4 regions of the Ornithinibacillus xuwenensis genome follow, and region 2 is predicted to be linked to each of the others. Evidence: riboswitches for the same ligand, from Rfam matches in the RefSeq annotation. Region 2 holds a riboswitch; each other region holds the start of a gene.
The links. A riboswitch is a leader RNA that binds a small molecule or an ion and turns the genes downstream of it on or off. The one in region 2 is predicted to bind S-adenosylmethionine.
Positions count from the first base shown of each region.

Region 1: linked by a shared signal. The riboswitch ahead of ABC228_RS11525 (cyclase family protein) and the one ahead of ABC228_RS13790 (methionine ABC transporter ATP-binding protein) in region 2 are both predicted to bind S-adenosylmethionine.
Region 3: linked by a shared signal. The riboswitch ahead of ABC228_RS14470 (methionine ABC transporter ATP-binding protein) and the one ahead of ABC228_RS13790 (methionine ABC transporter ATP-binding protein) in region 2 are both predicted to bind S-adenosylmethionine.
Region 4: linked by a shared signal. The riboswitch ahead of ABC228_RS08395 (PLP-dependent aspartate aminotransferase family protein) and the one ahead of ABC228_RS13790 (methionine ABC transporter ATP-binding protein) in region 2 are both predicted to bind S-adenosylmethionine.

Region 1 covers NZ_JBDIML010000003.1:416,310-421,840, reverse strand. Annotated here, with positions in the region: gene ABC228_RS11540 (ABC transporter permease subunit) at 1-819, shown strand, start outside; gene rbsB (ribose ABC transporter substrate-binding protein RbsB) at 888-1,829, shown strand; gene ABC228_RS11530 (5-methyltetrahydropteroyltriglutamate--homocysteine S-methyltransferase) at 1,873-2,976, opposite strand; gene ABC228_RS11525 (cyclase family protein) at 2,999-3,757, opposite strand; SAM riboswitch class I at 3,842-3,943, opposite strand; gene ABC228_RS11520 (hypothetical protein) at 4,098-5,531, shown strand, end outside.
Region 2 covers NZ_JBDIML010000004.1:215,043-220,573, reverse strand. Annotated here, with positions in the region: gene ABC228_RS13810 (SOS response-associated peptidase) at 1-292, opposite strand, end outside; gene ABC228_RS13805 (glutaminase) at 305-1,300, opposite strand; gene ABC228_RS13800 (MetQ/NlpA family ABC transporter substrate-binding protein) at 1,449-2,270, opposite strand; gene ABC228_RS13795 (methionine ABC transporter permease) at 2,311-2,982, opposite strand; gene ABC228_RS13790 (methionine ABC transporter ATP-binding protein) at 2,984-3,988, opposite strand; SAM riboswitch class I at 4,097-4,202, opposite strand; gene ABC228_RS13785 (pyridoxal phosphate-dependent aminotransferase) at 4,315-5,487, opposite strand.
Region 3 covers NZ_JBDIML010000005.1:74,145-79,675, reverse strand. Annotated here, with positions in the region: gene ABC228_RS14500 (acyl-CoA dehydrogenase family protein) at 1-794, shown strand, start outside; gene ABC228_RS14495 (VanZ family protein) at 834-1,379, opposite strand; gene ABC228_RS14490 (arsenate reductase family protein) at 1,515-1,877, shown strand; gene gcvH (glycine cleavage system protein GcvH) at 1,948-2,331, shown strand; gene ABC228_RS14480 (toprim domain-containing protein) at 2,470-2,823, shown strand; gene ABC228_RS14475 (thioredoxin family protein) at 2,843-3,157, shown strand; SAM riboswitch class I at 3,238-3,350, shown strand; gene ABC228_RS14470 (methionine ABC transporter ATP-binding protein) at 3,448-4,470, shown strand; gene ABC228_RS14465 (methionine ABC transporter permease) at 4,463-5,131, shown strand; gene ABC228_RS14460 (MetQ/NlpA family ABC transporter substrate-binding protein) at 5,222-5,531, shown strand, end outside.
Region 4 covers NZ_JBDIML010000002.1:515,213-520,743, reverse strand. Annotated here, with positions in the region: gene cls (cardiolipin synthase) at 1-1,038, opposite strand, end outside; gene ABC228_RS08410 (short-chain dehydrogenase) at 1,209-1,766, shown strand; gene megL (methionine gamma-lyase) at 1,768-2,952, opposite strand; gene rarD (EamA family transporter RarD) at 3,156-4,067, shown strand; SAM riboswitch class I at 4,136-4,253, shown strand; gene ABC228_RS08395 (PLP-dependent aspartate aminotransferase family protein) at 4,350-5,531, shown strand, end outside.

The DNA.
Region 1 (5,531 bases), on a different contig from region 2:
TTGTTAAGACAAATTTCAATTAATGCACTAATCGCGTTTGGGATGACATTTGTTATTTTAACAGCTGGAATTGATTTGTCAGTTGGTTCCATTCTTGCATTGGGGAGTGCGCTAACAGCCGGATTATTGACTAGCGGGATGGACCCATTATTAGCGGTGTTTATTGGGTTAATAATCGGACTTGTATTAGGAGCAGTAAATGGTCTGGTTATTACGAAAGGTAAGGTTGCCCCTTTTATCGCAACCTTAGCAACGATGACAATCTATCGTGGTGCAACATTAGTTTTTACAGATGGTCGTCCTATTACAGGATTATCTGATAGCTTCACATTTGAAATGATTGGAAAGGGTTATGTGTTTGGAATACCATTTCCTGTACTCCTCATGTTAGTGATCTTTGGAATATTATTCTTTGTATTGCGAAAAACTGTTTTTGGAAGACAAGTTTATGCCATTGGTGGTAATGAAGAGGCGGCTATTCTATCGGGAATTAAAGCAGATCGTGTGAAAATCTGGGTATATTCGTTAACAGGTATGCTATCTGTACTAGCAGGAATTATTTTGACTAGCCGATTAAATTCAGCACAACCAACAGCGGGTACTAGCTTTGAACTAGATGCAATTGCTGCTGTTGTTATCGGTGGTACAAGCCTTGCCGGTGGTAAAGGTAGAATTGTCGGAACGTTAATTGGTGCTCTAATTATTGGCGTTATTGATAATGGATTAAATTTATTAAATGTATCTTCTTTCTATCAACAAATTGTCAAAGGTGGCATCATTTTACTAGCAGTTTTACTTGATCGTCGCCAAAGCAAATAGGTTTTAATGATGTTTCAATAAACATCTTAAAATAAAAAAACACTTTTACTTATAGGGAGGAAACAAAAATGATGAAATGGCTTAAATCTTTAGGTCTTGTAACACTTTTATTGGTAGTTTTAGCAGCATGTTCAACGGAAGCACCTGGATCAGATGATTCAGATGATACTAGTGAAGGTTCTGGTGATAGTGATGTGAAAATCGGTCTATCGGTTTCTACACTAAATAACCCATTTTTTGTAACATTACGTGATGGGGCTGAAGCGGCTGCTAAGGAAGCTGGTTATGAAATTGTTGTTTCCGATGCACAAGATGACCCTTCAACACAGTTAAGTGATATTGAAGATTTATTACAACAAGATATTGATGTATTGCTTGTAAATCCAGTAGATTCTGATGCAATTGTTAGTGCTGTTGAGTTAGCAAATGATGCAGGAGTTCCAGTAATTACAGTTGACAGAAGTGCTGCTGGTGGAGAAATTGTAACGCATATCGCTTCTGACAACGTTGCAGGTGGAGAAATGGCTGGAGAATTCATTGCAGAAAAATTAGGAAATGAAGGAAATATAGTAGAACTAGAAGGTATACCTGGGGCTTCTGCAACACGTGAACGTGGAGAAGGATTCCACAATATTGTAGATGCGATTGATGGCATTGAAGTGGTTGCAAACCAAACAGCTAATTTTGACCGAAGTGAAGGCCTAACTGTAATGGAAAATATTATCCAAAGTACAGACGGCATTAATGCAGTATTCGCTCATAACGATGAAATGGCATTAGGTGCACTTGAAGCCCTTGATGCACAAGGATTATTAGAAGACGTAATTGTAGTAGGATTTGATGCAACTGATGATGCAGTTGCTGCTGTAGACGAAGGTAGATTAGATGCTACTATTGCACAGCAACCCGCTCTAATTGGAGAATATGCTGTTGATGCTGCGGGTAAAGTGGTAAGCGGCGAAACAGTAGAAGAATTTATTCCTGTTGAACTAGAATTAGTATCACAATAATAACAACAGGTCAGCCTGAAGTGGTTGACCTGTTGTTTTATTTTTAATTCCAAACTTCCTTTGCTATATCAACTATAAATTTTAATTTTGCCCACTGTTCTTCCTCAGATAATTTATTTCCGTGATGTGTAGAGGAAAAACCACATTGAGGACTTAAGCATAATTGTTCGAGTGGAACAAATTCAGTAGCTGCATGAATTCGTTGTTTAATGTATGCTTTCTCCTCCAATTCGCCAAATTTGGAAGTTACTAAACCTAGTACGACTCTTGCTCCATCTGAAGGAATATAATCTAACGGTTTGAAGGTACCCGAACGCTCATCATCGTATTCTAAGAAAAATCCATTAACCTTTTCTTTAGCAAATAACGTAGGAGCGATAAATGCATAACTACCTTCAAATGCCCATCTAGATTCGTAGTTTCCGCGGCATAAATGTGTCGTAACATATAAATCCTCGGGTTTATCTTCCAGTACGCCATTTACCACCCGCAGAGCTAAGTCTATCAATTCTTCTCTTGTCAGCTCTTGCTCATATGCTATTAAATTTTCCGTGTTTAAGCCTGCAATATACACATCATCAAATTGTAAATACCTTACACCAGCATCATAGAATGCTCGTAAAGCATCACGATAGGCATGAATAATATCATCAGCATATTCATCTATATTAGGGTATACAGCGATATTTCGAATTCCTCGGTGAAAAAGCTGATTAGGACTAGGTATGGTTTGTTTTGCAACTGCTCTCCCACCAACAATTTCATTGAATTCAATAAAATCTCTTATAAAAGGGTGATCTGGATTAAACGAGATTTTTCCAATGTTGCGTACATCATATGGTTCGGTTTCTATCCCTTCAAATAGAATACCTCTTTCAGGTACAAAACCCTCAAATCCATTAAGATTCTCCAAAAAGTCTAAGTGCCACCAAGAACGTCGGAATTCACCATCGGTTACAAGCTCTAGCCCAACTTCAATTTGCTTATCAACAATGCGTTTGATTTCCGTAGTCTCTACATCCCGGAGTTCACTTGCAGAAATAGTTCCATTGTTAAATTTTTTTCTTGCTTTTAGTAAATTATTTGGTCTTAATAAGCTTCCAACGTGGTCTGCTCGAAAGGGTACTTTATTCTTTATTTTGCTCATCATTATTCCTTCTTTCTATATATTATGGTAGTAATGCAAATGAACGTACTGGGAAGCCAGACGCTTTTTCAACTTTTGGTACGATATTAAAGATGACTGCACCATTTGCAGGTAATTTATCTAAATTTGTTAGTAATTCTACTTGATATGTATCTTGTTCTAGTACATAATACTCTCCTAATAGTGCACCATTCTTTCGGTAGTCAACAGCTGAGTCAGTATCAAACGTTTCATGGCCAATAGCTTTAATTTGTCTTTCTTCAAATAAAAATTGTAAGGCATCTATGCCCCATCCAGGTGCATGCGGATTTCCATTAGAATCTTTATTATTGAATAAATCATGATTGGGCCATCGTTTGCTCCAGTCAGTTCGAAGCGCAACAAACGTATCAGGTTCAATTTTTCCATTTTCAGCTTCAAACTGAAGGATATCATCTACTGATAACGTAAAGTCATTATTTAAAGCAGCTTCTTTGGACTTATCGATCACTATTAATGGTAATACAAGTTCCTTTAGCTCTAATTCTTCCAAATAACGTTTGTTCTGAACAAAGTGAATTGGGGCATCCAAATGGGTTCCATATTGTCCAGGAATAGTAAAACTTTGTGCAAAAAAGCCATCCTCATGTGTAAATAGAGTTTTGAATTCTGCTGATTCAAATGCTGAAAAATGTGGAGAAGTTGGCCCAAACGTATGGGTTAAGTCAATCCACTTCTTTTCTTTTAGAACGTTGATAGCTGTTCGTAACTCGTTTACCGTTTGCAAGTTATTCTTAGTCATACAATCACCTCATTTTATTTTTGAACAACTAAAAAACCTCTTCTTAAAAATAAGAAGAGGTTAACATACAAATCTCGCTATCTCTTCTTATCTTCAAGCATTACGCTTCTGGAATTGGCACAGTACTCTTAAGAGTCCGCTGCCGAGGCTTCAAAGGGCCAGTCCCTCCACCTCTCTGGATAAGAATTATCGGTAATTTAATTGTTAGTATATAATCTACACTCGTGATATTACGATGTCAAGAAGAAATTTCCAAGAAAATGAAAATTATGATGAATATGACATAATATACTGTTATGATTATCTTAGCAGAAAATTGATGAACAAAGGTGGGAATAGGATGGCTCCGTTAAACGCGGATGAAAGACGTGAGATATTCAGAGAAGAACTACATAAGCTGGTGAAGGCAAATTACGTAACTTTAAATTTGGCAGCACGAATCATCAATGCGCATGCGAAGTATTATACGACAATACCGAAAGTGGAACAACAAAGACCAGCAGTACAACAAAAAACACCAATTGAACAGCAACAACCAATTAATCAACAAAAATCTCAAGAGCCACAATTGAATCAATCGATAAAGGAGAACAAGTCACAAGTTAGACAGCAGTTGGATCCTGTAAGCCAAGAGCAAGAGACATCGAGTGGTTTAGCGCCACGACCGGTTATGGCTCCCAAGCAGAAGGATCCATTGACAGCTCAACAGGTTCGAGAACGGAATATTACGTGGGCACTTAACTTAGGTGTTATTCTACTTTTGTTAGGAGGTCTCGTACTCGCTACTAGTACCTGGGAAACACTTGGGAATTGGACTAAGACAGGCTTAATCTCACTTGTTTCGGTGCTGTTTTTTGGATTGGCATGGTTAACGAATCGAGTACTACATATTAAGAAAACAGCGCTTGCTTTCTTAATCCTAGGAAGTTTATTTCTCCCAATCGTGATTGTATCAGCAGGGTATTTTGAATTATTTGGTACATATTTATCCTTCTCTGGCGAAGGGAAATACTTATTTGGTGCAATCGGAACACTTGTTGTGTTACCAATATATATATTCTTTGCTTTTAGACTAGCATCACGACTATTTGTTTGGTTTTCATATGTGTTTATTAGTGTATTTATCGGATTACTAATAGCAGCACTATATCTCCCAGTTGACGGGTTCTATCTCGGAATTATGCTTTACAATGGATTATTAATTCTTGGATATCGTGGTGTCAGAGAAAATCCAAATCTGAAGGTGTTTACAAAGGAATTTATCCCATTTATTCAAGCAAACTTAATTCTTTCTACATTGCTCATGCTAGTTTTCTATGATCATGAACTAATGTATAGCGCGAATCTATTATTAACAGCTATTATTTATTTTTCGATGATTTACGTTACCAATCACAAGTCCTATCATTTTGTATTTACAGCAATGCTTGTGTATGGTGCCTATCAGCTAATTGAAAATTCCATGCTTGCTGGTGTTGAGGAAATAGCATATGCATTTCTTGGAATAATTTTCATTTTAATTCCAAGGATGATTAAGGATACAAAATCACTTCAAACTGTATTTCATGTAACAAGTGCAATCGTATCGTCACTAGCATTCTTATATATTAGTTTTGAGGGAATTATATTACGAATAAATGATCCGTCTATCGTTTTAGTTATCGCGTATATCATCATTGCCCTTAATTTTACGTACTTGGTGAAGTCTGTAACTAATACATTATTTACGTACTTAAGCCCCATTTTCTTTATTAGTGCGTTATATGAGTTAGCG
Region 2 (5,531 bases):
CGATAAGGCATCGCTTTCTTGACATTAATCCTTTGAAGCTAGGCTTTTCATGTGCCGATTCACTTCGAGCATTTATCATTTTATAGCCTATTTTTTCATCATTTGCCCATGAAGGAACTAATCCCCAACGAAGATATCCCGCTCGCTTTTCTTTTCCATCATGGATAATCGCAAGTACATTTTGTCCTGGTGCAATATTATAGCTTGGATGATAATCAGTAATCTGACGCTCCACATCAAATTCCTCAAGTATATCTAACTCATCTGCTAATAAGGTATATCTTCCACACATAATATCCTCCCATTAAAAAATACTTAGATCCCATTGTGACGCAATATGCTTTAATAGCCGAATTCCGGCTATGCTATTTCCACGGTCTTCCAGTGCAGGGCCAAATACCCCGATTCCACATCCCTCTATAAATGGAAATTGCTGATTCCGTACTCTAGGTGGAGCCACGGCAACAATACCACCTGAAACACCACTTTTCGCTGGAATCCCGACATAGGTAGCGAATTTCCCGGATGCATCATACATCCCACATGTTAGCATTAACGCTTTTGTGATACGAGCTATTTGTCGTGGAATAATCTCCTCTCCGGTATTCGGATCCTCTCCATCACAGGCTAACAGCAATCCGATTTTCGCTAAATCATCCACCGTTACTTCAATCGAGCATTGCTTGAAATAGGTCTCTAATGTTATTTCGAGGTCTTCCTCCAAAAATCCTGTTTCAATCAAATAATAACCGATTGCACGGTTTCTAGCAGAGGATTCGTATTCAGATTGATATACCTCCTGATTCAGACTTGGACGGTAACCAAGCATTTTTTCAAAAAGCATGTAAATGGGCTCGAGCTTTTGTGTAGCGGTATCACCCTCTAGCATCGAAGTAATTGTTAATGCTCCAGCATTAACAAATGGATTAAATGGCTTATTTAAGCTTTTCATTTCCAAATGCATAATCGAATTAAAGGCCTCACCAGTTGGTTCGACGTCGACTCGGTCAAGCACGTAACCAACTCCTCTTTCCATGCATGCTACGATAAAGCTAATTACTTTCGAAATGCTTTGAATGGTAAAGGGTGTATCAACATCCCCTGAACGAATAATCATCCCATTCTTTCCGTGAATTGCCATTCCGAGATGGTGCGGATTTGCTTTTCCTAATATCGGAATATATGATGCGAGCTTTCCTTCCTTTGTATGCTTGCGATAAAAGGAAACCCAATCATCAACATACTCCTGGAGCCATTCTTTATCTAGCTGTGTATTCCAATTTACTGTACCCTGTACCATATTCTCACCTCAGTGTCTCTACTTACTAGTAGTATGCAACATATTCGTAAAGTATAAAAATAAAACGATTACCAAAAAGGCATGAACGCAAAACATTAGCATGTATATCTAATGTTTTGCGTTCCGTTACAAGGTACTCATTCTCACATTATTTGTTTAGCATCCATTCTGGCTTCCCAAAGCCTTGGAACTGTTCATCAATAATGGCTTCAAATTCTTCGGATTCAATTACTTCTTTAATGTCTTTTACGAATTGAGAATCTAAGTCTTCGGTATTCACTACAACGCGGTTACGATAATCATCTGGCATATTTTCTAGAGCAAGTGCATCTAATAAGTCCATTCCTGCTGCCAAAGCAAAGTTACCTGGTACAGCCGCTAAATCCTCACTCTCCACAGCGCGAGGTAATTGTCCCGCTTCTATTTCTACAAAATCAAGATTCTTTGGATTACTTGCGATATCCTTAACAGATGCACGTAATGGATCAACGTCCTCACTTATCGTGATTAACCCTTCGTCTTGTAGCATAATCAGGGTTCTAGCTAGGTTTGTTGGGTCATTTGCAATGACAACTGTACTCCCATCTTCAATTTCATCAATACTATCGAATGTATTGGAATAAAGCCCCATTGGAGCAGTTGGTACACTTATAACCTCTGTTAAATCAAGGTCATTTTCCTCCGCAAATGCTTCTAAATAGATTTTATGCTGGAATAGGTTTGCATCTAAATCACCATTTGCTAAAGCATTATTCGGTTGAACATAGTCACTAAACTCTGTATTGTTTACCTCATAGCCTTTTTCTTCTAATAATGGCGCAATTGCTTTTGTTACCATATCACTATATGGACCTGTAGTCGCCCCGAATTCTATCACCTTTTTCTCACCATTTACCTCTTCCTCAGAACCACATGCAGCAAGCACTGAAATTACTAGTAATGCGATAAGTCCTACTAAATATTTTTTCATTATTTTTCCCCCTACAATTTTATGTGAAATTTTTCATTACTTAGCGCTTGTTAACAGCTTTCGCTAGGAAATCGCCAAGATATTGAATGAATTGTACTAATACGATTAACACAATAACGGTTGCAATCATAACTGTATCGTCATATCGATAGTAGCCGTAACGAATTGCTAAATCTCCAATTCCGCCACCACCAACGGTTCCTGCCATGGCCGAGTATCCGATTAAACTAATACAAGTAATCGTTAACCCACTTATTAGTCCAGGCTTTGTTTCTGGCAATATAATGTCCTTTATAATCATCCAAGGTGATGCACCTGCAGCAATTGCCGCTTCAATCACACCTTTATCAATATCACGAGCTGATGACTCTACTATCCTTGCATAAAAAGGAATCGCCGCAACAGATAACGAAACAGATGCTGCGAGTGGTCCCATCGTCGTGTGGACAAGGAAATCAGTAAATGGTAGTAAGAAGACGAGCAAGATAATAAATGGGACAGAACGGATAAGGTTTACAATAATTCCAACCAATAGCTTAATAAATCGATTTTCTAAAAATAATCCTCGATCTGTTACATACAACAGAATACCTAATGGTAAGCCAAGGATAATGGCTACTAATAGCGAAATACCCACCATTAATAATGTCTCGAAAAAGGCTTTATTTAACTCTGGTAACAACTCTATAATTCTCGCGATAGCATCAGCCATTTTACTGAATCACCTCCACCTGTTCTAAACGTTCCTCTAGGTATCTTATTGCACTAGTAACCTCTAATTCTTCACCTGTTAATTCCATAATAAATATTCCGAGTGGTTTTTCTTGAATATACTCCACTTTACCGTGAAGGATATTACCACTAACCTTAAATTGCTGGAGCATATCCGATACAATTGCTTCACTAGCAAGCTTTCCACGAAATTGCAATTGCACTAATCTACCCGTACATGCTTCAACTAGTTTTGAAGGCAATTCGAAATCTAAGACACTATGAATAAATTGCTTTGTTAATGTTCTCTTAGGCTCTGCAAACAACTCATAGGTTGGTCCCTCTTCTATAATTCTTCCATCCTGCATAACCGCACATCGATTACAGATTTCCTTTACGACTTCCATCTCATGTGTTATCAACACAATTGTGATTCCGAGCTCTTGATTTATCTTTTTTAATAATTTCAGAATTGATTTGGTAGTACTCGGATCTAGTGCAGAGGTAGCTTCATCACAAAGTAGTACCTTGGGGTTATTTGCCAATGCACGGGCAATACTAACCCTTTGCTTCTGTCCACCACTTAATTGCGCTGGATAATGGTCTATCTTATCGGACAATCCAACCAATTCTAGTAATTCCATTACCCGCTCTTTCCGTTTGGTCTTATCGACGCCTGCAGCTTTTAGAGCAAATGCAATATTCTCAAACACCGTTTTAGAGGATACTAGGTAAAAGCCTTGGAAAATCATACCGATGGAAAGCCTCGCCTTTCGTAATGCCTTACTTGAAAGACCAAGTAAATCAACCCCATCCACGATGACTCTTCCTGAGGTTGGTCTTTCTAATACATTCATGCAACGAATCAAGGTACTTTTCCCAGCACCACTATAGCCAACGATGCCGTATATTTCCCCTTTATGTATTCGTAGCGAAACATTATCAACCCCAATAACCTTACCCGATTTTGACGTAAATTCTTTACTGACTTTTTCAACTGAAATCATGTACTCTCACCACACTCCAAGGGTAGGCATTCTGTATACACCTACATTTTTTAACCATAAAAAAGACTCTCTTCCACCTGAAAGAGAGTCATGAATATATTTATTCAATCTTTATCTTCCAGAATGCAAGACATTCTGCAGGAATTAGCACCACTCACGAGGAAGGTTGCTGTGACGTCATCGGGCCTGATCCCTCAGTCACTCTTGATAAGATTTATCATTATTAAATTTTAAGATAGATATTATATTAATCTCGCAATTTGATTTTGTCAATGAATTTTATAAACTTTTACAATCGAATATTTCAGCCTTCTTGAAACACTTCGTTAGAAAATACCTAACCGACCGATTCGCTCTGCCGCTTCTACCAGGCGATCCTCATCGTCCAACAGTCCTAATCGTACATAGCCTTCTCCACTTTCTCCAAATCCATTTCCTGGAGCAACGACTACATGCGCTTTTTCTAGTAATAGGTCTGCAAATTGCTCAGATGTAAATCCCTCTGGAACCGGGAGCCAAGCAAAGAAAGTACCCTTTGGTGCTTCTACCCTCCAGCCAATCTCATGTAATTTTCGAACGAATTTATCTCTTCTTGCTTGATAGGTCTGGACGAGTTCTACCACATTCTGCTGTTCAGCTAATAATGCCTTTGCAGCAGCCTGCTGAATACCACTAAATAAACTAACATATACATGGTCTTGGATAAGATTAATGCTCTCAATTACCGATTGATTACCAACTGCAAATCCAACACGCCAGCCAGCCATATTATAGGTTTTGGAAAGTGTGTACATTTCAACTCCAATTTCCTTTGCACCTTCAGATTGTAGAAAGCTTTGCGGTTTTTCCCCATCAAATCCAATTGCACCGTAAGCAAAATCATGAACGACACAAATCTGATGTTTTTTAGCTATTTCAATTGTTTCATCAAAAAATGATTTTGTCGCTATTGCCGAGGTTGGATTATTCGGGTAATTTAAGAACATTAATTTTGCTCGGTCTAAATCATGCTCACTTATCGCATGGTAATCTGGTAGGAAATCATTTTCCCTCTTCAACGGCATATAAGCTGTCTCAGCATTTGCCATTGCAATGCCAGACATATAGTCGGGATAACCAGGATCTGGAACGAGCGCAAGATCTCCCGCATTTAGTAAGCACTGACTAATCTCTACTAAACCTGTTTTGGCACCGAATAAAATAGCAACCTCTGTATTTGGATCAATTTCCACTTGGTATTCACGTTTATAAAATTCAGCGATTGCATCCTTCAGAAATTGTTGTCCACGAAAAGGCGAATACTTATGATATTGTGAGTTATCGGCTGCCGTTTTCAACTCCTCAACAATATGCTTCGGTGTTGGTAAGTCCGGATTTCCTTGACCAAGATTTATAATATCATGTCCTTCATTCGCTAGCATTTGAACCTTTTGAACGAGTTTAGCAAAGAACTGCTCTGGTAATCTTGTTAGCAATTCAGATTGTTTAAATTGATGCATTTCTTACCACGCTCCTAAACAGGTCTGTAAAATTCTAGTTACTA
Region 3 (5,531 bases), on a different contig from region 2:
AGCGTATGGGTGCACTAACAGATGAACAATTGAAAGATGGTCGTGAAATCGCTCGTGCAATTGCCGAGTATCAAATTGAGTGTTCTATGAATAAATACACGGCTACTGAACTTTTAGATCATGCAGCAGATGAGGCAGTGCAAATGCATGGCGGATATGGTTTCATGCAAGAATACGAAGTAGAGCGAATTTATCGTGACTCTCGTATTAATCGTATCTTTGAAGGAACAAACGAGATTAATCGTTTATTAGTTCCTGGAACGCTTCTAAAGAAAGCCATGAAGGGAGAGCTACCTTTATTCCAAAAGGCAATGAGTTTACAGGAAGAATTGATGATGCTTATGCCAGAGGAACCTGGCACAGAGCCGCTAGAACAAGAAAAGTATCTACTAAGAAACGCTAAAAAGATTGTTCTATTAGGAGCTGGATTAGCTGCACAAAAATACATGCAAAAAATTGATAATGAACAGGAAATTTTAGTCAATCTTGCTGATATGGTTGCAGAGGTATACAACATGGAAAGTGCAATTCTTCGTACCGAAAAGGCCCTAACTAAATCTGGTGTAGACAAAAATAAACAAAAATTATTATATACACAGGTTTATGTACAGGAAGCGTTTAACCGTATCGAAGCGGATGCAAAAGAAACTCTTATTGCAGTGGAAGACGGAGACAACTTGCGTATGATGCTTTCTTCATTACGTAAATTAACACGACATACACCTACAAATGTAATTGCGAAGAAACGAGAAATTGCAGCTGAAATTATTGAAACAGAGAAATATACGGTTTAAATGAAATGGAAAACCCCTTTACAGCAAATTGTAAAGGGGTTAATTTCTTAATTGGTAATAGATTCCTTTTACCAATAACCCGAAAAAATATCCAATAATAACACCAAGAGTGTTTAGAATGAGGTCATCTACATCAAAGCTCCTCGAAATGATTCCATTTATGGATAGAATTAACTGCATCATTTCAATGAAAAAAGTACTCCCTAAGCCGAGAACGATTATCTGAATGAATGAAACACGCTTCCAAAATAGGAAAGGAAAAATCCCTATTGGAACAAACACAATAACATTTCCCAATAGATTAATGAATGATAGAGACTTGTCCCCAGTGAAGTTTAAATATAGATTGATTGTGTCAAAGGGTACAACATTAATAGAAGCCAGACTTTGAGATACCATATTAGTGGATGGGAAGATGGTTAGATAAAGAAGGCTCTCCACATAGGCTATTAGGATAATGAACGCTAGCTCTCGTAATTTATAGATTTTAAATGGCTTTTTCCTATAATAGATAAGACGTATCCATACATAACATGCTATTGAAATAAGTATAAAAAACACAGGGATTTCATTAATGTATTTCATTATGACTCCTTAACACCAGATATGACTTATCAATAGTATATAAAAATAATTTTAGATAGACGACAAATTACTCCTAATTATCTTATATTTCACAACAAATCATGGTAAAATAGTTGTGAATAAGGAGGGGTGGCTATGGCACTTACATTTTACTGGTATCCAAACTGTGGTACATGTAAAAAAGCAAAGAAATGGTTCGATGAGCATAACGTCGACTATAACAGCATACATATTGTGGAAGAAACACCTTCCAAAGAAATGTTAGAAACATTAATAAATCAGAGTGAACTTCCTGCTAAGAAATTTTTTAATACGAGTGGAAAAAAGTATCGAGAATTGAATATTAAAGAGAAAATACAGGATGCTACTACGGAAGAGATGGCTGCGTTATTAGCAAGTGATGGGATGCTCATTAAACGACCAATTGTAACAGATGGAAATAAAGTAACGGTCGGATTTAGAGAGGAAGACTTTCAGAAGTATTGGTCAACTAAATAAAGCTAAAATACTAGCATAATACAAGCTTAGCTTGTATAGTTAATTTACAATCAAATACGGAGGGATATTAATGAGCTTACCAAACGATCTATTATATTCACAAGAACATGAATGGGTAAAAAAAGAAGGTAATACTGTGCGTATTGGAATTACAGATTTTGCACAGGATGAGCTAGGAGATATCGTGTTTGTCGAACTACCAGAAGTAGGAGAAGAGATAAAAGCTGATGAACCATTTGGTAGTGTTGAATCTGTAAAAACAGTTTCTGAGTTATATGCTCCTGTTAGTGGTAAAATTGTTGAAGTAAATAGCGAGCTTGAAGATAGTCCTGAATCAGTAAATGAATCTCCATACGAAAATGCCTGGATGATTGTATTAGAACTTTCGGATGAATCTGAGCTTGAAAAATTACTTTCACCAGAAGCATATAAAAATCTTATTGAGCAAGACTAACAAATATCATGAAAGCTGGCTTTAACCTTTTCAGGATTAAAGTCAGCTTTATTTGCAGATGAGAATGTATAGCTATGCTAAAAACGGGCAATCTCTTCCTTCGGCCGCCTATTTTCTAACCACTGAGGGGGATCTATCATGAAACATCTTAATGATCGAGTGATAATAGTTGAAGGATTAACAGATAAAAAACAACTAGAGAAGGTTATTGACGATCAAGTTACCATTATTTGTACTAATGGAACGTTCGATGTGGAGCGTTTTGATGAATTGCTAGAGTCCTATCAATTGGATGAAAAAGACGTTTATATTTTAGTGGACGAGGATCATTCTGGAATGAAGCTCCGTAAACAGCTTGCATTAGAGCTTCCTCATGCTGAACACATTTATGTGAGTAGTGAATATCGTGAGGTAGCAGCAACTCCGGAACGTATTTTAGCAATGCTGCTACTTGGGAAGCAAATTGCTGTTAACCCTCTCTATTTAGTTTAGCTTACAAGTAGGTGATTTTTTGCAAGAAGTTACAACGGATACATTACAAGAGCGAGAATATTTAATCTATATATACACACCATTTTGTGGCACTTGTCAGGTGGCTAAGACAATGCTTGATAAGATAGAATCGGTACATAAACAGGATATTTTTTATAGGATGAATGCATCCCTGTATCCTGATTTTATGCGAGATAATAAGATTGAAAGTGTCCCGTGTCTCCTCATCAAAAAGGAGAATAAAGTTCAGGAGAAGGTATATGCATTTCACTCGATACCAAATATTTATCGTTATCTATTTAACTATCAACCTGAATTGTTTAACGAAAAATAATAAATAATTTATAGAATGGTATTGACACAAAAAGTGCACGATGCTATAGTTAGTTTTATCAAAAATCGAATAATGATTAACTCTTATCCAGAGCGGTGGAGGGAAAGGCCCTATGATACCGCGGCAACCTTCAAACTTTTAGTTTGAAAAAGGTGCCAAGTCCTACAAAGCATTTTGCTTTGAAAGATGAGAGAACGTGAAGATATAATTTATTACGTCTTTCTGTTCTCTTACAGAAAGGCGTTTTTTTATTGGTTTTTGTACACATTATAGGTAGAGGAGGGATGTTTGTGATATCGATAGAAGGACTTTCGAAAGTATTTCGGCTTAAGCAAAAAAATATTACTGCTGTAGATGACATGAGCTTAACCATACATGATGGCGATATATTTGGGGTAATTGGTTATAGTGGAGCTGGAAAGAGTACATTTATTAGGCTATTGAATCGGTTAGAAGAACCGACGAATGGTAAAATAACGATCCATGGCGAAGAGATAACAGCCATGAGTAAAAAAAAACTTCGAATTGCTAGGCAAGATATAGGAATGATTTTCCAGCATTTTAATTTACTTTGGTCTAGGACGGTAAGTGAAAATATTGCTTTTCCACTTGAAATCGCAGGCGTACCGATGGAAGAAAGAAAGAAACGGGTTAGTGAATTAGTTGATTTAGTTGGGTTAAAAGGAAGAGAGAATGCTTATCCTGCCCAGCTTAGCGGAGGTCAGAAGCAACGAGTTGGTATTGCGAGGGCTTTGGCGAATAATCCGAAGGTACTATTGTGTGACGAAGCAACCTCTGCTCTAGACCCAGAAACCACGGATTCCATATTAGATTTACTCGTCGATATCAACGAACGATTAGGCTTGACTATTATTCTCATTACACATGAAATGCATGTAATTCGAAAAATTTGTAATCGTGTTGCGGTTATGGAGAACGGAAAAGTTGTCGAGCAAGGTGAAGTATTAGATGTTTTCTTAAAACCGAATAAGCCTGTTACGAGAAAATTCGTTGAGCAAGTAATGGGAGATCCTGATGGTGATCATAATCAGTTATTAGAGGTTTATTCAAGTGGTCTGGTAGTTCGATTACATTTTGTTGGTGAGTCTGCAAACCAAGCACTAATCAGTAAGATTTCTAGGGAGTTTCAAATAGAAGTCAATATCTTACAAGGAAAGATTACACAAACCAAGCTTGGAGCTTATGGTACGTTGATTGTTCAAATCAACGGTGAGCCTAATGAAATAAACAATACCATTGGCTTTATTAAAGAAGAAACCTCAGTTGAAGTGGAGGTTTTGACACATGCTTAAGGAATTATTTCCAAATGTCGTTTTGGAGGATTTAATCGTAGCAACTGGAGAAACGTTCTATATGACGTTATTGGCTCTGGTAGGAACTGTGATTTTTGGTGTATTACTAGGACTATTACTATACCTAACTTCAAATGGTGGTCTTTGGCAAAACAAAGGAGTAAATCTTATTGTTGCTTCCGTAGTAAATATTTTTAGAGCAATACCGTTTATCGTATTAATTCTGTTATTAATTCCATTCACCAAGATGCTAATTGGTACAATTAGAGGTCCGAATGCTGCCTTACCAGCATTGATTATAGGTTCAGCACCTTTTTATGCGAGGTTAGTAGAGATAGGTTTACGTGAAGTAAATAAAGGTGTAATTGAAGCAGCGCAATCCATGGGGGCAAAAACAAAAACAATTATTTTTAAAGTTTTGTTGCCGGAATCGATGCCGGCCCTTGTCTCCGGAATAACCGTCACAGCCATTGCTTTAATAGGATATACAGCTGTTGCAGGAGTTATCGGGGCAGGTGGACTAGGGGATTTTGCTTATTTCCATGGTTTTATGCGTCGTGATTTTGATGTCGTATTTGTTTGTACCGTACTAATTGTGATTATTGTTTTTATATTCCAATTTATTGGTGATTTCATAACGAATAAGATGGATAAAAGATAATAAAGAAAGAGGTAAGTGTCCATTTGCAATTCCAAATGATTGAACGCTTTATAGCTAGACACAAAAACTAAAAAAAGGGAGATATTATTCATGAAGAAATTATTATTTGTATTATCTATATTGTTTGTAGGTTTATTGGCCGCTTGTGGTGATGAAGAGGAAGTAATAAAAATTGGTGCAACAAGTACGCCCCATGCAGAAATTTTAGAAGAAGCTAAGCCAATTCTTGAAGAAGAAGGTATAAAAATTGAAATTGAAGAGTATTCCGATTATAGCTTACCAAATCTTGACTTAAATGAAGGTACTATCGACGCAAATTATTTCCAACATATTCCATTTTTTGAAGATGAAACAACTGATCCTGACAAAGCATATGATTTAGTTAACTTAGGTGGTATTC
Region 4 (5,531 bases), on a different contig from region 2:
ATCCTTTAGACTTTCATCTGGAATAAAGTAAGGCGTCTGAATATATACGTATTTTTTGGCAGACATAATCATCTTAATATAACCGTTTTTGATTTGTTCCCAATCTGAGTCAGGGCCACTAGAAACGATCTGTACGCCAACATTACCACCCGGAACTGAAGTATAATATCGCTCATCGTAAATAATATCATCACGAGATGCTTGATTCCAATCCAAGATAAAGCGCGTTTGCATACTTTGTACCGCTTCACCACAAACCTTTAGGTGCGTATCACGCCAGTATCCAAATTTTTTACTTTTTCCTAAATACTCATCCCCGATATTGAATCCACCAATATAACCTATTTTTCCATCAATAATCGCTAGTTTACGATGATTTCTATAATTAATCTTAAAATTTATCTTTGGGATGCGTGAAGGGAAAAACGCCTCTACCTGTACACCCGCTTTCCGTAGGTTGCGAATATACTTCGGTCTGAGATAACGGGTGCCTAAGTCATCATACAGCACGCGAACCTCCACACCCTCTGCCGCTTTTTTAATAAGCATATTTGCAATTCGTTGCCCCAGTTCATCATGACGAATAATGTAATACAATAAATGAATGTGATCCGTTGCTTTTTCCAAATCCATTAGAAGCGAGTTAAACTTTTCTTCTCCATCGACAAAAATATCCACGTGATTATCTTGCGTGAAAATGGAATCATCATTCCGCAGATGCAAATAATATAAATCCTTATACTCTGCTAAATCATCATGCTTATAGAGGAATTCATCATTTTCTAATGCACGTAATTGCGACTGAACAATTGTTTTGACACCTAGCTTTGCTTTTGCATCCCAAGTAAAAATCCGCTTTCCACTCAGCCTTCTTCCAAATATCAAGTAAAGACAAAATCCAATGACGGGAACGAATAATAATACCATTAACCATGCCCATGTGGCGGATGGATCCTTACGCTCTAGAAATACTATCGATAACCCCAAAGCAATGTTAAAAATGATAAATGCTATTAATAGATAGGGCATAATTTCCATCCCGATTACCCCTTTGTTTTCAATTTACAATCTTCTTCTATTATCGACATTTGTTAACAATCGAACATTTAATAAAATTATTTCACATTATACTATAGCATACTTCCGACAAAATTCGTTTATACAGAACTATTTGCTATACTATACTATAACAAAAGGGTGGTGAAATCATGAGTAAAAATTTATTTTCAATTGTAATAGGTGGTACTGGTATGTTAGAAGGGGTTTGCCATTGGTTAGCGGATGAAGGGTACGACGTGTTTGTCATCCATCGTAACCGTGAAAAGTTTGAAGCAATGCAAAATAGAAGCAGTCACCCAAAAAGAATCCATTCCATTCCGGTTGATTATCACGATGATGATGCCTTGAAACGAAATGTACGAGACACAATAAATCAAGTTGGACATAGTCCTGATTTGATTGTAAGCTGGATTCATAATTCGGCCCCAAATGCGCTATCTCTCATTTTACAAGAAGTAGACTGCCGAGTAGAACCATGGAGATTAATTCATGTTCAAGGTAGCTCATCGTTCTTTGTAAAAGAAAACACGCCTGTACCAAAAGCTTGTGCGTACAGACGTGTCTATTTAGGCTTTGTAATGGAAGAACAAGGGTCTAGATGGCTATCGCATGAAGAAATAGCAACTGGCATTATTAAAGTAATCAAGCATGATTATCAAGAGACCGTAATTGGCACGTTAAAGCCTTGGAGTAAGCGCCCAATTTAATTTATAGTGTATCTAATGCTTGCTCCAAATCTGCCCAAATATCTTGCCATGCTTCCAGTCCAACTGATAATCGTATTAACTGGTCGGTTATTCCCATATCATGCCTGGAAGCCTCCGGTACTACTGCATGTGTCATGGTTGCTGGATGTTCAATCAACGTTTCTGCGTCTCCAAGGGATACAGCTATTTTTAGGAACATTAGATTATTTAGGAAACCTTGGGCATCTGATTTAGTGCCCTTTATTTCAAACGAAATCACACCCCCACCTCGCTTCATCTGCTTTTGCATGATGGCGTAATCCGGATGTATTTCATCATTTGGATAATACACATTCGCTACCTTTGGATGAGCTTTTAGTCGTTTATATATTTCCTCAGCATTGTCACAATGGCGGTCCAATCGAACCGGTAATGTTTTTAATCCCCTTATGAGTAACCAAGCATCAAATGGTGACATCACACCACCATAATCCTTTAGTGTTGTTTTGGCAACCCCATCTAAAAAGTCTTTTTTCCCTACAGCTAACCCTGCAATAACATCACCATGCCCACCGATATACTTTGTGGCACTATGAATAACCACATCACAACCAAGATTCAATGGATTCTGTAGATATGGCGATGCAAACGTATTATCTACCACTACTGGAATGGCATGTTCCTTTGCAACCTCTGCCACCATCTCCAAATCAATTAATTTCATGGTCGGATTAATTGGTGTTTCCACATAGATACAGGTCGTTTCAGGTTTTATTTTTGAGCGTATTTCGTCCTTCGATTCCATACCTGAAAAATCATGTGTAATCTGATACTTTTCTTCCATCAATTTTAATAGTCCATACGTACAACCATAAAGTCCTGAGGAACATAATATATGATCATTTGCCTTCGTTAGCGCTACTAAAATAGCAGAAACTGCAGCCATTCCAGATCCAAATGCAAGGCCTCGTTCCCCATTTTCAAGTGCAGCAATTCTTTCTTCTAATACTGCCACCGTTGGATTACCTAATCTAGAATAAATATACCCATCTTCCTCACCCGCAAATCTTCTTTCTCCTTGCTCTGCAGAGTCAAATGTATAGGTTGAAGTTTGAAACAATGGTGTAGAAAGACTTCCAAGCATATCCTTTGATTGATATCCTTCATGAATAACAGCTGTTTCCATATGCTTATAATTACGTTTCATGTATTTTTCCTCCTATAAAGCGGAATCTATTACTATCATATTCTATTATGCTATTTTTTGAAAGCGTTTTCTTTTTTTTGTTCCTTAAAGCCTTTTTATTGCCTTTTCGATAAAAGCATTCTAAAATGAGTTTATTTCAATCGAATCATCACCGTATACATACAGGAATATCAAATAAAAATTATTATAAATGAGGGTTGGCCATGGAACAGAATAATGAAAGACTTGGCATTATGTATACTGCTGGAGCATATATCATTTGGGGATTTTTGCCGATATATTGGAAGTTAATTAGTGAGGTATCTGCTGGCGAAATTTTAGCATATCGAATTATCTGGTCTTTTCTATTTATGGTTTTTATCGTCCTTTCACTTCGTAAATGGCCTGGCTTTATTCAAGAGCTTAAGCGTATTCTGAAGAATAAAAAGAAATTAATCAGTATTACACTTGCTTCGATTGTTATAAGCTTAAATTGGTTAACCTACATTTGGGCAGTAAATAGTGACCATGTCATTCAAGCAAGTCTTGGCTACTACATCAACCCTTTGGTCAGTATTTTATTAGCGATTATTGTATTAAAGGAAAAGCTCACGAAAAGCCAAACCATTTCCGTCGTCTTAGCAGGTATTGCAGTTTTTTACCTGACGATTAGCTATGGCGTATTTCCCTGGGTATCATTACTGTTAGCAGTCTCATTTGCACTATATGGTTTGTTTAAAAAAGTAGTAGATATCCCCGCCATGTACGGTTTAACAATCGAAACCATGATTATCACGCCCGTAGCACTAGTTTATGTATTGCTGTTACCAGAGGGGACTTTTTCGTTCCAACAGATTACTTCTTTTGAAAGCCTTATGTTAATTGGTGCGGGAATTGTTACTGCAGTCCCATTATTAATGTTTGCCAGTGGAGCGAAAAGAATTCCATTGGCGATGGTTGGGTTCCTACAATATATTGCGCCAACATTAATGCTTATTATTGGTGTATTTCTGTATCACGAGACCTTCTCGACTGAACATATGGTATCGTTTGGATTGATATGGTTAGCACTTCTTATTTATTTGGGATCTGTATATCGGTTCCCCGTTCGAAAAATGAAAACACATGAAAAATAATTTTTAAAAATATATTGACATGTAATTTGAACATAGCTAATATAATACTCAATAAATGAATAGTTAGTCTCTTATCAAGAGCGGTGGAGGGAATAGGCCCTATGAAGCCCGGCAACCTTAGGTGAAAGTTTTACTTTCCTTAAAAGGTGCTAAATCCTACAGGTCACAAGATCTGGAAGATAAGAGGAGGAACGGTTACATATACGCACCCTCTTCTTAGGAAGAGGGTTTTTTATTTCCCCCTCTCCCTCCAGTCTAAAACTAGTTAAGGAGGAATTTTTGATGACCAATTTTTATGTTGATCAACCCGAAACAATTTTACTTCACGGCGGACAGGTGCCTGATCCAACTACTGGTTCAAGAGCTGTACCTATCTACCAAACCACGTCCTATGTTTTCCGAGACACCGAGCATGCACAGAATTTATTTGGACTAAAAGAACCCGGTAATATTTATTCGCGGATTATGAATCCAACTGTTGATGCCTTTGAGCAGCGGGTTACACTTCTTGAGGATGGTGTAGCAGCAGTTGCAACTTCATCTGGTATGGCCGCAATTACGCTAGCGATTTTAAATATTGCTGGTGTTGGCGACGAAATTATTGCTGATAGTAATCTGTATGGTGGCACGTATAATCTTTTTGCCAAAACCTTACCAAAATACGGTATTAATGTCCTATTCGTAGATGGTACCAAGCCAGAGGAGATTAAAGATGCCATTTCCGATAAAACAAAAGCAGTATTTGGGGAAATTATTACAAATCCCAGCTTAAATGTATTTGATGTCGAGCAAGTCGCTTCCATCTGTCATGAGGCACATGTTCCGCTTATTATTGATAATACCTTTGGTACACCATTACTGTCGAAGCCGCTAACATGGGGAGCAGATGTTGTTGTACATTCTGCAACGAAATGGATTGGCGGCCATGGTACATCTATTGGTGGGATTGTCGTAGATGGTGGACGATTTGATTGGAATCATGAACGCTTCCCAGAATTTACAGAACCGGATGAAAGCTATCATGGGTTACGCTATGCTGATGTCGGTCCTGCAGCATACGCTACCAAGCTCCGCGTTCAGCTTTTACGTGATATCGGTGCTTGCTTAAGTCCACAAAATGCTTTCTTATTACTACAAGGCTTAGAAACATTACATTTACGAATCGAACGCCATACTGAAAATGCGAAGCTTGTTGCAGATTATCTACAGGACCACCCTGCCGTAGAATGGGTTAATTACCCGGGTCTTGAGAGTCACCCTTCTCATGAGCTTGCAAAAAAATACTTAAATGGTGGTTTTGGCTCCATGATAACGTTTGGGATTACTGGTGGAAGGGAAGCTGGTAGAAAAGTTATTGACTCAATTAAGCTGTGGTCACATGTAGCAAATGTTGGCGATGCGAAATCTCTGATTATACATCCTGCATCTACCACACATCAACAACTAGGTTCAGAGGACCTGAAA